2 regions of the Vibrio sp. YT-19(2023) genome follow, and region 2 is predicted to be linked to the other one. Evidence: riboswitches for the same ligand, from Rfam matches in the RefSeq annotation. Region 2 holds a riboswitch; the other holds the start of a gene.
The links. Region 2 has a riboswitch for lysine ahead of lysC (lysine-sensitive aspartokinase 3). Riboswitches for the same ligand answer to the same signal wherever they lie in the genome.
Positions count from the first base shown of each region.

Region 1: another riboswitch for lysine. It lies ahead of tet(35) (tetracycline efflux Na+/H+ antiporter family transporter Tet(35)); the one in region 2 lies ahead of lysC (lysine-sensitive aspartokinase 3).

Region 1 is NZ_JAWOQN010000004.1:207,108-212,742, forward strand. Features, by position in the region: gene hflD (high frequency lysogenization protein HflD) at 1-192, opposite strand, end outside; gene mnmA (tRNA 2-thiouridine(34) synthase MnmA) at 203-1,327, opposite strand; gene R7E78_RS05115 (hypothetical protein) at 1,516-1,785, shown strand; gene R7E78_RS05120 (inosine/guanosine kinase) at 1,903-3,207, shown strand; gene R7E78_RS05125 (H-NS family nucleoid-associated regulatory protein) at 3,335-3,742, opposite strand; lysine riboswitch at 4,325-4,507, shown strand; gene tet(35) (tetracycline efflux Na+/H+ antiporter family transporter Tet(35)) at 4,617-5,635, shown strand, end outside.
Region 2 is NZ_JAWOQN010000043.1:6,140-11,774, reverse strand. Features, by position in the region: gene uvrA (excinuclease ABC subunit UvrA) at 1-774, shown strand, start outside; gene R7E78_RS21695 (PglL family O-oligosaccharyltransferase) at 842-2,620, shown strand; gene R7E78_RS21690 (pyridoxal-phosphate-dependent aminotransferase family protein) at 2,683-3,804, opposite strand; lysine riboswitch at 4,025-4,203, shown strand; gene lysC (lysine-sensitive aspartokinase 3) at 4,305-5,635, shown strand, end outside.

The DNA of each region.
Region 1 (5,635 bases), on a different contig from region 2:
GCCGAGCTTTAGATCGGCTTCGCGACCGAATACGCCAACTGTGTTAGCAGGGTTCGTGCTCAAAATAGCGTTGATTGATGTTTCAAAAGCATCTTGATCACAATGTCCGTTTCTCGCTACCTGTTGAACTAAAGCAACAGCTTGGCAAATCCCAGCGAAAGCGATAGTACGGTCATAAAGTGTATTCGCCACGTAACGACTCCTAAGCTTGAGAATATTTAATGCGTTGCTCGATGATGCCGCCACCTAGGCACACGTCACCTTTGTAGAACACTGCTGATTGACCTGGAGTTACAGCAATTTGTGGCTCGTCAAAGATAACTTTAATGTTTTCATCATCGATAGGGATGATTGTACAAGGAATATCTTCCTGACGGTAACGAGTTTTCACTGTGCACTTCATAACATCGCGAATTGGCTCACGATCTACCCAGTGAAGTTGTGATGCAAGTAGACCTTCTGATTTTAACATTGGATGGTCTTTACCTTGAACGGCAATCAAAACGTTACGTTCTAGATCTTTCTCACCAACGAACCATGGGTCCTCGTTACCACCGCCGCCTTTACGGCCACCGATGTGTAGACCTTTACGCTGACCAAGCGTGTGGTACATCAGGCCTTGATGTTGACCAATCACTTCGCCTTCAGGTGTTTCGATGTTGCCTGGTTGAGCTGGAAGGTAGCGACCTAGGAATTCAGTAAACTTGCGTTCGCCGATGAAACAAATACCCGTAGAGTCTTTCTTCTTCGCCGTGATTAGATCTTGCTCTTCCGCGATGCGGCGTACTTCTGGCTTCTCTAGGTCACCAACAGGGAATAGGCTACGTGCGATTTGCTCGTTGCTTAATGTGTACAGGAAGTAGCTTTGATCTTTGTTGCCATCTAGACCACGTAACATTTGTGGTTTTTCACCGTTTTCTGGGAAAGAGCGACGCACATAGTGGCCCATTGCAATGTAATCAGCATCAAGTACTTCATCAGCGAATTCTAGGAATGCTTTGAACTTGATTTCTTTGTTACAAAGAATGTCAGGGTTCGGAGTACGGCCCGCTTTGTATTCAGCAAGGAAGTACTCAAATACGTTATCCCAGTATTCGGCAGCAAAGTTGATAGTGTGTAGGTGGATGCCTAGCTTGTCACATACTGCCTGAGCGTCAGCAAGATCTTCTGCCGCTGTACAATATTCTTCGTTGTCATCTTCTTCCCAGTTCTTCATGAAAAGGCCTTCTACTTGGTAGCCTTGCTGCTTTAGAAGATACGCGGAAACAGATGAATCAACGCCGCCGGACATACCGACGATGACTTTCTTTTGGCTGTTATCAGACATTACTAAACACCACTTAAATAAACGGGATGCAGATTCTATCAGAATCCACAGACCGGTGACAGATCCGAGATCGAAATCACAATTCGTTTCGCTGGATTTTTCTTCAACAAAGATTCGAACGAGTAATTTCGCAAGTATAGAAGAGGTATATATGGCATAGTTGGCCAAAATCCAAGAGGAAACATCAAATGACAGAAGAAAACCAATTTATGCAAGAAAGTGAGTTGATTGAAATTGTTGAAAATCAGCTCGAAGATGGTAACCCGCTTAAAGTAAAAGAAACCCTTATGCGTTTAATGATGACTGGCACACCACGTGAAGATGCGGTTGCGATGATGGCATGTGCGATGTCAATTGAGGTTTTTGATGTAATGAAGAATGAGGGTGAGTTCAACCTAAAGCGTTATAGCGAGCACCTTGAGCAACTACCAGATCTCAGCTTTATGGAAGGTGAATAAGCCACCTAAAAGAAAAAAGCTGTCAGCAAACGTTTGCTATAATTGCTTTTATTGCCGCTTTATTATTAGCGGTATAGAATCCGTTCTCCTTTTCATCCCCTTACTCAGACTGACAATATGAAATTTCCTGGACAACGCAAATCGAAGCACTATTTTCCTGTTCATGCTCGTGACCCGCTGGTGAGCCAAGCACAAGAAAGCAAGAAGATGACGCGCACTCACATCATTGGTATTGACCAAACTTTGGTTGATATTGAAGCTAAAGTTACAACGGATGTGATTGAAAAGTACGGTCTGAGTAAAGGTCACTCTTTGGTTATTGATGACGAAAGAGCAGAAGAGTTGTACCAGCAACTTAAAGAAGAGAACTTAATTACCAATGAGTATGCGGGTGGCACAATTGGTAACACGCTACACAACTACTCTGTGCTAGCAGATGATCGCTCTACGCTGCTTGGAGTGATGAGCCAGGATATCAAAATTGGCAGCTATGGCTACCGTTACCTTTGTAATACATCAAGCCGCATGGACTTGAACTATCTACAAGGTGTTGATGGCGCTATCGGTCGTTGTTTCGCTCTTATTACAGAAGATGGTGAACGTACTTTTGCGATCAGTGAAGGGCAAATGAACCAACTGCATCCTGATAGCATTCCAGAAAAAATCTTTAAAAATGCATCGGCGCTTGTACTAACGTCATATTTAGTACGTTGTAAAGAAGGCGACCCAATGCCTGAAGCAACAATGAAAGCGATTGAGTACGCGAAAAAGAATGATGTACCTGTTGTTCTGACTCTTGGGACGAAGTTCGTTATTCAAGATGACCCGAAATATTGGCAAGAATTCATTCGAGATAACGTTTCAGTCGTTGCGATGAATGAAGATGAAGCAGAAGCTCTGACGGGTGAGTCAGACCCACTTGCTGCATCTGATAAAACACTGGAGTGGGCAGATCTAGTATTGTGCACCGCGGGGCCTGTAGGCCTATTTATGGCGGGTTATACGGAAGATAGCGCGAAGCGCGAAACTTCTTTGCCATTACTTCCAGGGTCAATTGCTGAATTTAATCGTTATGAATTCAGTCGTCCGGCGAAAAAAGACTCATGCGAGACGCCAATAAAAGTGTACTCGCATATCTCGCCATATATGGGTGGCCCAGAAAAAATTAAGAATACAAATGGCGCAGGTGATGCTGCGTTATCTGCTGTTCTTCATGATATGGCAGCAAATAAATACCATAAAGAAAATGTGCCTAATTCAAGCAAGCACAGTAACGAGTATTTAACTTACTCTTCTTTTTCTCAAGTCTGCAAATACGCAAACCGTGCTAGCTACGAAGTTCTCGTGCAACATTCACCACGATTGTCGCGCGGACTTCCTGAGCGAGAAGATAGCCTAGAAGAAGCATACTGGGAACGTTAATACGAAGCGATTTAATTAACTATTCTGTAACTAAAGTAAAAGGCACATTAAGAAACGTGCCTTTTTTATTTGTAATGGTTTAAATAAAAAAGGCTCCCTATGGGAGCCTTTTAAAAATAGCACGGATCTAGATTAGGAACTCATCCAGAGATTTACCTGCATCAAGTTGCTCTTGAATCGCCGAAGGTGTACGACCTTGGCCAGTCCAAGTTTTCTCATTACCGTTTGAATCTGTGTATTTGTATTTAGCAGGGCGAGGTGCGCGCTTCGCTTTGCCTTTCGTCTTAGTTTCGCCAGATAGCGCAGTAATAAGTGCTTCTACGTCAATACCGTCTTGAGCGATTTTCTCAGCAATCTCTGCAAGCTTAGCTTCTTGCTCTGCTTGTGCTGCGCGTTCTGCTTCTTCTGCTTCACGACGCTCATCTACGACAGTAGTGAGTTTATCTAGAGCTTCTTCCAATTGTTCTAGAGTCAGCTCACGAGAAAATGCACGAAGGCTACGGATATTTAGAAGGGTTTTAGTCAGCTCTGACATAACGATTCCTATTAAAAGGTTAATGTGTTGGGCACTTTTTATCGTTACGATTAAATAATGCCAATCTATAAATAAACAAAGAGTCCTTATATTTAACTTTATCTTTTCCTTATGTGCAAATGCTAAATCAAGATTTTGTTTAAATTTGACTATTTTTTAAAGCAATTAATATTATTACACTCGAAATAAATCATTATTAGATGAGAACTAAAATCAACAATCATTATTGTATAGAGAGAGTGACAGCTTGGTTTTTTATAAAAAAATTTGAGTTATTACTTAAAAATATGAAGCATCCATCTTTAATGCTGTGTCATATATCCTTAATTTATTGATATAAGATAAACCATGATATTTCTAAGGTAGTAATAATGTTTCATAAATAACATGATTGATGTGATTTCAGTTGCACAAAACTTATGGAAGTAGGCAAGGTTTATAAATTATCTCAGTCATTATTTATTTGTTTAATTTAGTTTGATGTGTTGCATTGACTCTCATCATAAGTACAATGGCTGCCACCTGATGCAATATTGCAGACAATTTGTTTTTAATTTGTACAGTTAGTGGTTAATTGTTTGTTGTTGCCGTAGAGGCGCGGTCTCGAAGAGTAGCTATTATTGGGGTGATGCCAATGAATAATAGTGGAAGGCGAAGATTGCCGAAGTAAGTAACTCATCAAAGTTACTTGCTGGGGTTGTATCTGAAAGGAACAACACTGCCATAGTATATATTCACATTAAACTATGGAGCGCTACTGTAGGGTTGGGTGGAGTGTTCGCTTCCCTGTCGCTAAGTTCAACATGAGCACGTATCGTATGCTACGTGACTTGTCTGCAGTAGATCTCTAGCCAAACTTTGGTTTTTGAAGATCATGAATTTAATAGATTTTTCTAGTTCTCCTGTTTCATTATTGCCACCTATTGTCGCTTTGACTTTGGCGATTTTGACTCGACGTGTATTAGTTTCCTTGGGTGTAGGTATCGTGCTAGGTGCGGTGCTACTTAATAGCTGGTCTATCAGCGACACCGCAGGTTACGTCAGTTCTCAAGTTTCTTCTGTCTTTATTGAAGATGGCGGAATTAACACTTGGAACATGAGCATTGTTGGTTTCCTAATCTTATTAGGTATGACAACAGCTTTATTAACGCTATCTGGCGGTACTCGTGCTTTTGCTGAATGGGCACAATCTCGAGTGAAGAGTAAACGCGGCTCCAAACTTCTTGCCGCCTTTTTAGGCGTATTCATTTTTGTCGATGATTACTTTAATAGCCTTGCTGTTGGTGCGATCTCTCGCCCAGTAACCGATCGCTTTTATGTGTCTCGCGCTAAGCTTGCGTACATTCTAGACTCAACCGCTGCTCCAATGTGTGTAATTATGCCTGCTTCTAGCTGGGGTGCTTACATTATTACTATTATTGGCGGGATCTTAGTCTCACATGGGATCACAGAGTATTCGGCTCTTGGCGCATATGTTCGTCTTATCCCAATGAACTTCTACGCCGTTTTTGCGCTGCTAATGGTGTTCGCTGTTGCGTGGTTTGGTCTTGATATTGGTAAAATGCGTGAGCATGAGATCTCTGCATCGCAAGGTCGTGGCTTTGATAAAGACAAAGAAAATGACTCGCAAGAAGCGCATGACCTAAACGAAGAGCTAGATATCCGTGAAAGTGAAAAGGGTAAAGTGTCAGATTTGATACTTCCTATCGTGACGCTGATTATCGCGACTATCGCTTCAATGCTTTACACGGGTGGCCAAGCATTGGCTGCTGATGGTAAGGAGTTTGCGCTTCTTGGTGCTTTTGAAAATACAGATGTAGGTACATCACTAATCTACGGTAGCTTGCTTGGCTTAGCAGTTGCACTGTTTACTGTTGTGAAGCAAGGTCTACC
Region 2 (5,635 bases):
GTCATCGATATCGATCAAAGCCCAATTGGCCGTACACCTCGCTCTAACCCTGCAACCTATACGGGGATCTTTACACCAATCCGTGAACTGTTTGCAGGCACACAGGAGTCGCGTTCTCGCGGTTACAAGCCGGGCCGTTTTAGTTTTAACGTACGCGGTGGTCGTTGTGAGGCCTGTCAGGGTGACGGTGTTATCAAAGTAGAAATGCATTTCCTACCAGATGTTTATGTGCCATGTGATGTGTGTAAAGGTAAACGCTACAACCGTGAAACGCTCGAAGTACGTTACAAAGGTAAAACTATTGATGAAGTGCTAGAAATGACGGTCGAAGATGCACGCACCTTCTTCGATCCAGTTCCTGCCATCGCTCGCAAACTACAAACACTGATGGATGTGGGTTTGTCGTACATACGATTGGGTCAAGCGGCAACAACACTCTCCGGTGGTGAAGCACAGCGTGTGAAACTGGCGCGAGAGCTATCCAAACGTGATACAGGAAAAACCTTGTACATTTTGGATGAACCAACAACCGGCCTTCACTTCCATGATATCCAGCAGTTGCTCACTGTACTGCACAGACTTCGCGACCACGGAAATACTGTCGTGGTGATCGAGCATAACCTGGACGTCATTAAGACTGCGGACTGGATTATCGATCTTGGTCCTGAAGGGGGTCAGGGTGGCGGCGAGATAATCGCTCAAGGCACTCCGGAAGATGTGTCGCAAATCGAGGGTTCGCACACAGCTCACTTCCTCAAGCCTATGTTGAAGTAGAAAAAACAGGTAAAGTATCGAGACCAGCAAGTGCTGGTCTTTTTTCATTCAAAACAACGCAATAACTATGGCTACTATACATGTAAGTGGAACAAAGCTTTCTCCCGAAAAAGTACAGGTTCCCCTCAATCGCAAGTTTCTCATTGCCTTGGCAACACTATTTGTGTTGGCAATGCACTTTTTCATGCCCAACCCCGGCGGTTCGGGGCTTTCGCTTTCGTTCAATGCGACAACTTGGATTGCTTTTAGCTTTGCATTAGGCATTGGGTGTTACCAACTTGCGAATAATCGAGTACTACGTTACTCAAAACTAACCATCGGCTTGTTCATTAGTGCTCTTATCATGACGGTGCCCATTCTGTACCCAAATGCGAATAGCAGTTTGGCAGCCAATAAGCTCATTGGCCTGTGGTGTGGTGTCCTGTTCTTTATTGTTTTACAACAATTTCATTTCAGTAATAAACATCGCCAACGCCTATTATGGTTCATTGTCCTTGCGGTTGTTATCGAAGCCATTTTTGGTCTGACACAATATCTGTATCTCAAACCAGGCAATCCGTTTGGTTACGACACGGTGGCCAATCGTCCTTATGGTATTTTCCAACAGCCCAATGTAATGGCCAGTTTTCTTGCGACAGGGTTGGTGATTGCCAGCTATTTACTTGCACGTCAGCCCTACAAATACGATCGTAAGTTAAGCGATGTTTACCTTCTCTATGCCGTACCAGTTTTAACTTTACCACTAATTGTGGCGTTGGCTTCACGCACTGGTTGGTTAGCCTCGGTCATCGCCGTGTTGTTGGTCATTCCATACATGTACCGCTTTGCAACCAAAGGGCGCTTTATCCGCTGGGTTGTGTCACTTGTAAGTGGGCTCTTACTCTCAGTCGTTGTCATGCATCTTGCCTTTCCTGATGGAGGTGGGTTAGCCGCAGAAAAAGTAAATATGGAGTCTCCTCGAGCGTATACTTTTCCGCAAACATTAGACATGGTGATTGAAAAGCCTTTTACTGGTTATGGATATGGCAAGTTTGAATCTGAGTACATGCTGTATACGGCTCGTCAACATGCCCTTAATGAGAATTACCCAGCAGGTTTGCCTGCCATGGATCATCCGCATAACGAGCTGCTTTACTGGGGAGTAGAAGGTGGCTTACTGCCAATACTCGGCATCTTCTTAGCGATGGCACTGGTACTGTATCGAATCTATCAAGCCAAACGCGGAACTCGTCTTGCGTTGCTGGGCTTGTTTATACCTATCGTATTGCACTCACAACTGGAATACCCTTTCTACCACTCTCTCGTGCATTGGTTGATCTTCGTTATCCTACTGTACTGGGTCGATCAGCGCGTCTCTCGTTATCGACAAGTTGGCTTTAGTAATGTAACCAAAAGCTTGCTGCGTGTTTTTAGTTTGGTACTTCCCGTTGCGTTTACGTTTTACATGGTAAGCGCATTACATACGAACTATGTATTGACGAAGTTTGAGACCACTAGACCAACTAACCCTGATATTCTGAATCAAGTCAGTAACCCTGTAGTTTGGAAAGACAGATTTGATTGGGATGTCTATAGCACGTTTTTAAACCTTGGGCTGTACCAACAAGACGCAACCTTGATTCAGCCTTATATCGATTGGTCGCTAAAAATCATCAAAGATAAGCCTCGCCCTGCATTTTATAATAATTTGATTTTGGCCTACCAAGGCTTAGATGACTCAAGTAAAGCGGAGCAAATTAGAGCTGAAGCGCAGTTTTTGTTCCCGAAGATTGATTTCAGTGACGTCAATTACCAACCACCTTCTCAAGCAATCTCTGCCTCACCAGCCCCCACTTCAGGTGAATAGTAATAAGTACAAAAAAGCGAAGGGATGACCTTCGCTTTTCTTCATCTCATTGCTGTATGATTTTATTCAGTGAGTGACTCTTCTAACGCTTTTAAGCACAGCGCAACGTTTTCAGATCGAGCGCCGTAACCCATTAAGCCAATACGCCACGCTTTACCAGCTAATGCCCCAAGGCCTGCACCAATTTCTAGGTTATAGGTTTCTAGCAAGTGAGCACTAACTTTTGCTTCATCAATTCCTTCAGGCACGTAAATCGCATTTAATTGTGGCAACCGATGGGCTTCGTCCACAACAAATTTAAAGCCTAACTTTTGTAAGCCATTTTTGAGTTTTTCATGCATCAGTTGGTGACGAGCCCAAGCGTTTTCTAATCCTTCATTTTTCAGTATCAATAAAGCTTCATGAAGCGCATACAAGCTATTAACTGGCGCCGTATGATGGTAACTACGCTTGCCTTCTCCACTCCAATACCCCAAAACTAAACTCTGATCGAGGAACCAACTCTGTACTGGTGTTGTTCTTGCTTGAATCTTTTCAATCGCGGCAGTAGAAAACGTCACTGGTGAGAGCCCTGGTACACATGACAAACATTTTTGACTGCCAGAGTAAACCGCATCCAGTTGCCATTCATCCACTTTTAACGGCACACCACCAAGCGATGTCACCGCATCAACAATAGATAATGCATTATGCTGTTTCGCCAGCTTACCCAATGCTTGAGCATCACTGACTGCACCAGTTGAGGTTTCCGCATGCACAAAAGCAAGAATTTTTGTATCTGGGTGCTGTTCGAGTGCTTGCTCGACTTTATCAATGGAAACAGGCGTCCCCCATTCATCATCGACGATAACAACTTCGCCACCAGCACGGACGACATTTTCGCGCATGCGTTCACCAAATACACCGTTACGGCAGACGATCACTTTGTCGCCTTTCTCGATCAAGTTTACAAAGCAGGTTTCCATCCCTGCGCTACCAGGCGCTGAAACCGCAATAGTGAACTCATTGTCAGTTTGAAAGGCATACTTCAATAGCTGCTTGAGCTCATCCATCATACCGATAAACAGAGGATCAAGGTGACCTACCGTAGGACGGCTTAGTGCTTGTAACACTTGAGGATAAATATCAGAAGGACCAGGTCCCATTAAAATACGGTGAGGCGGAATAAAGCTTTGGATCGACATGTCAGCTCCTTGATTATCTTTTATCCTGAGCATTCTAAAAGTTCTATTCAATAACATGGCTCAGGTGTAGGGTTCTTCACCCTAATAGATTTTTCCTCTATCAGCAATTAGCCGTAAGTATGGAGGTCAAACCAGTGTCACAAAATCGTTAATAAAAAACACCATAAAGGTTGAAATATTGATTGACATTAAGGCCTCAAAACCGTTCAATGTTTGAGCTTTATGTAGAAGAGGAGCGCTACCCAGGTAGATGATTTGTGGAACCGCAATTCCAACACCAATCATTGAGGGGGAGTAGTGCCGAGGTAAGTCAAAGTTGCAGGATTTGACTTGTCGGTTGAATTGGGCTGAATCCCATCAACTGTCATCAGCGCAGTCTGATGAAGGGCTTCTGAGGGTAAATTTTTCAAATAGCATTCTAAATACCTCTCTTTTTGCTCTGTTCCTTTTCTCACTAAACATTGGATGTACAATTTTTTAGGAAGTCGTGGGAGAACGCAGTGAGCGCATTTAACGTAGCTAAATTCGGTGGAACCAGTGTTGCCAACTTTGAGGCAATGAGTCGTTGCGCCACCATTATCGAAAACAATCCAAATACTCGCCTGGTCGTGAGCAGCGCTTGCTCTGGCGTCACCAACCTATTGGTAGAACTCGCCAACGGCGTTCAGGATCAAACGCACCGTACTGAGCTGCTGCAAAATCTGGCCAACATTCATGACGCCATTTTAACTCAGCTCGAAGACAGCACGAAAACTGCTGCCGAGGTGTATGGCATATTAGATACCGTAACCAGCCTGGCCGAGGCTGCATCTATCCAAGCTAGTGCGAAGTTAACCGATCATTTAGTCGCATGTGGTGAACTCATGTCGACGCACATTCTAACTCAGTTAATGTGTGAGCGAGGCATTCAAGCAGTGCGCTTTGATATCCGCGATGTGCTGCGTACTGATGACAACTTTGGTCGCGCGGAGCCAAACATTGAAGCAATTTCGACGCTTGCGCAAGATAAACTCGTACCACTTTGCCAACAATCCGTTGTTGTTACTCAAGGCTTCATAGGATCTGACGAAGCCGGTAATACAACAACATTAGGTCGAGGGGGCAGCGATTACAGCGCCGCCTTAATTGCTGAGAGCGTTAAAGCGGCAGGGCTAGAAATCTGGACTGATGTTCCGGGTATCTACACAACAGACCCGCGAATTGCACCAAAAGCCTCACCAATTCCCGAGATCAGCTTTAGTGAAGCTTCAGAAATGGCTAACTTTGGCGCTAAAATCCTTCACCCTTCTACGCTAGTACCTGCATTGCGCCACGACATTCCGGTATTTGTGGGGTCATCGAAAGAGCCTGAAAAAGGGGGAACTTGGATTCGCCACCAAGTCGAAAGCTCACCGTTATTCCGTGCGCTAGCTTTGCGTTGTAACCAAACCATGGTAACGCTACGCAGCGCCAATATGTTCCACGCATACGGCTTCTTAGCAAAGGTCTTTGAGATCCTTGCAAAGCATAAGATATCTGTCGATTTGATCACAACATCTGAAATCAGTGTATCGTTAACACTTGATCAAACCGATACATCCGGCGGCGCGCCGCAGCTGCCGCAAGCTGTACGAGAAGAGTTAGAAGAGTTATGTAAGGTAGAAGTTGAACGTGACCTATGCCTCGTTGCTCTCATTGGTAACAACATGAGTGAGAGTAAAGGCTACGCGAAACAGGTTTTTGGCACGCTAGAAGATTTTAACCTACGCATGATTTGTTATGGCGCTAGCCCTCACAACTTATGCTTCTTGCTCCATGAATCAGTATCGAAACAAGCCATACAAAAACTCCA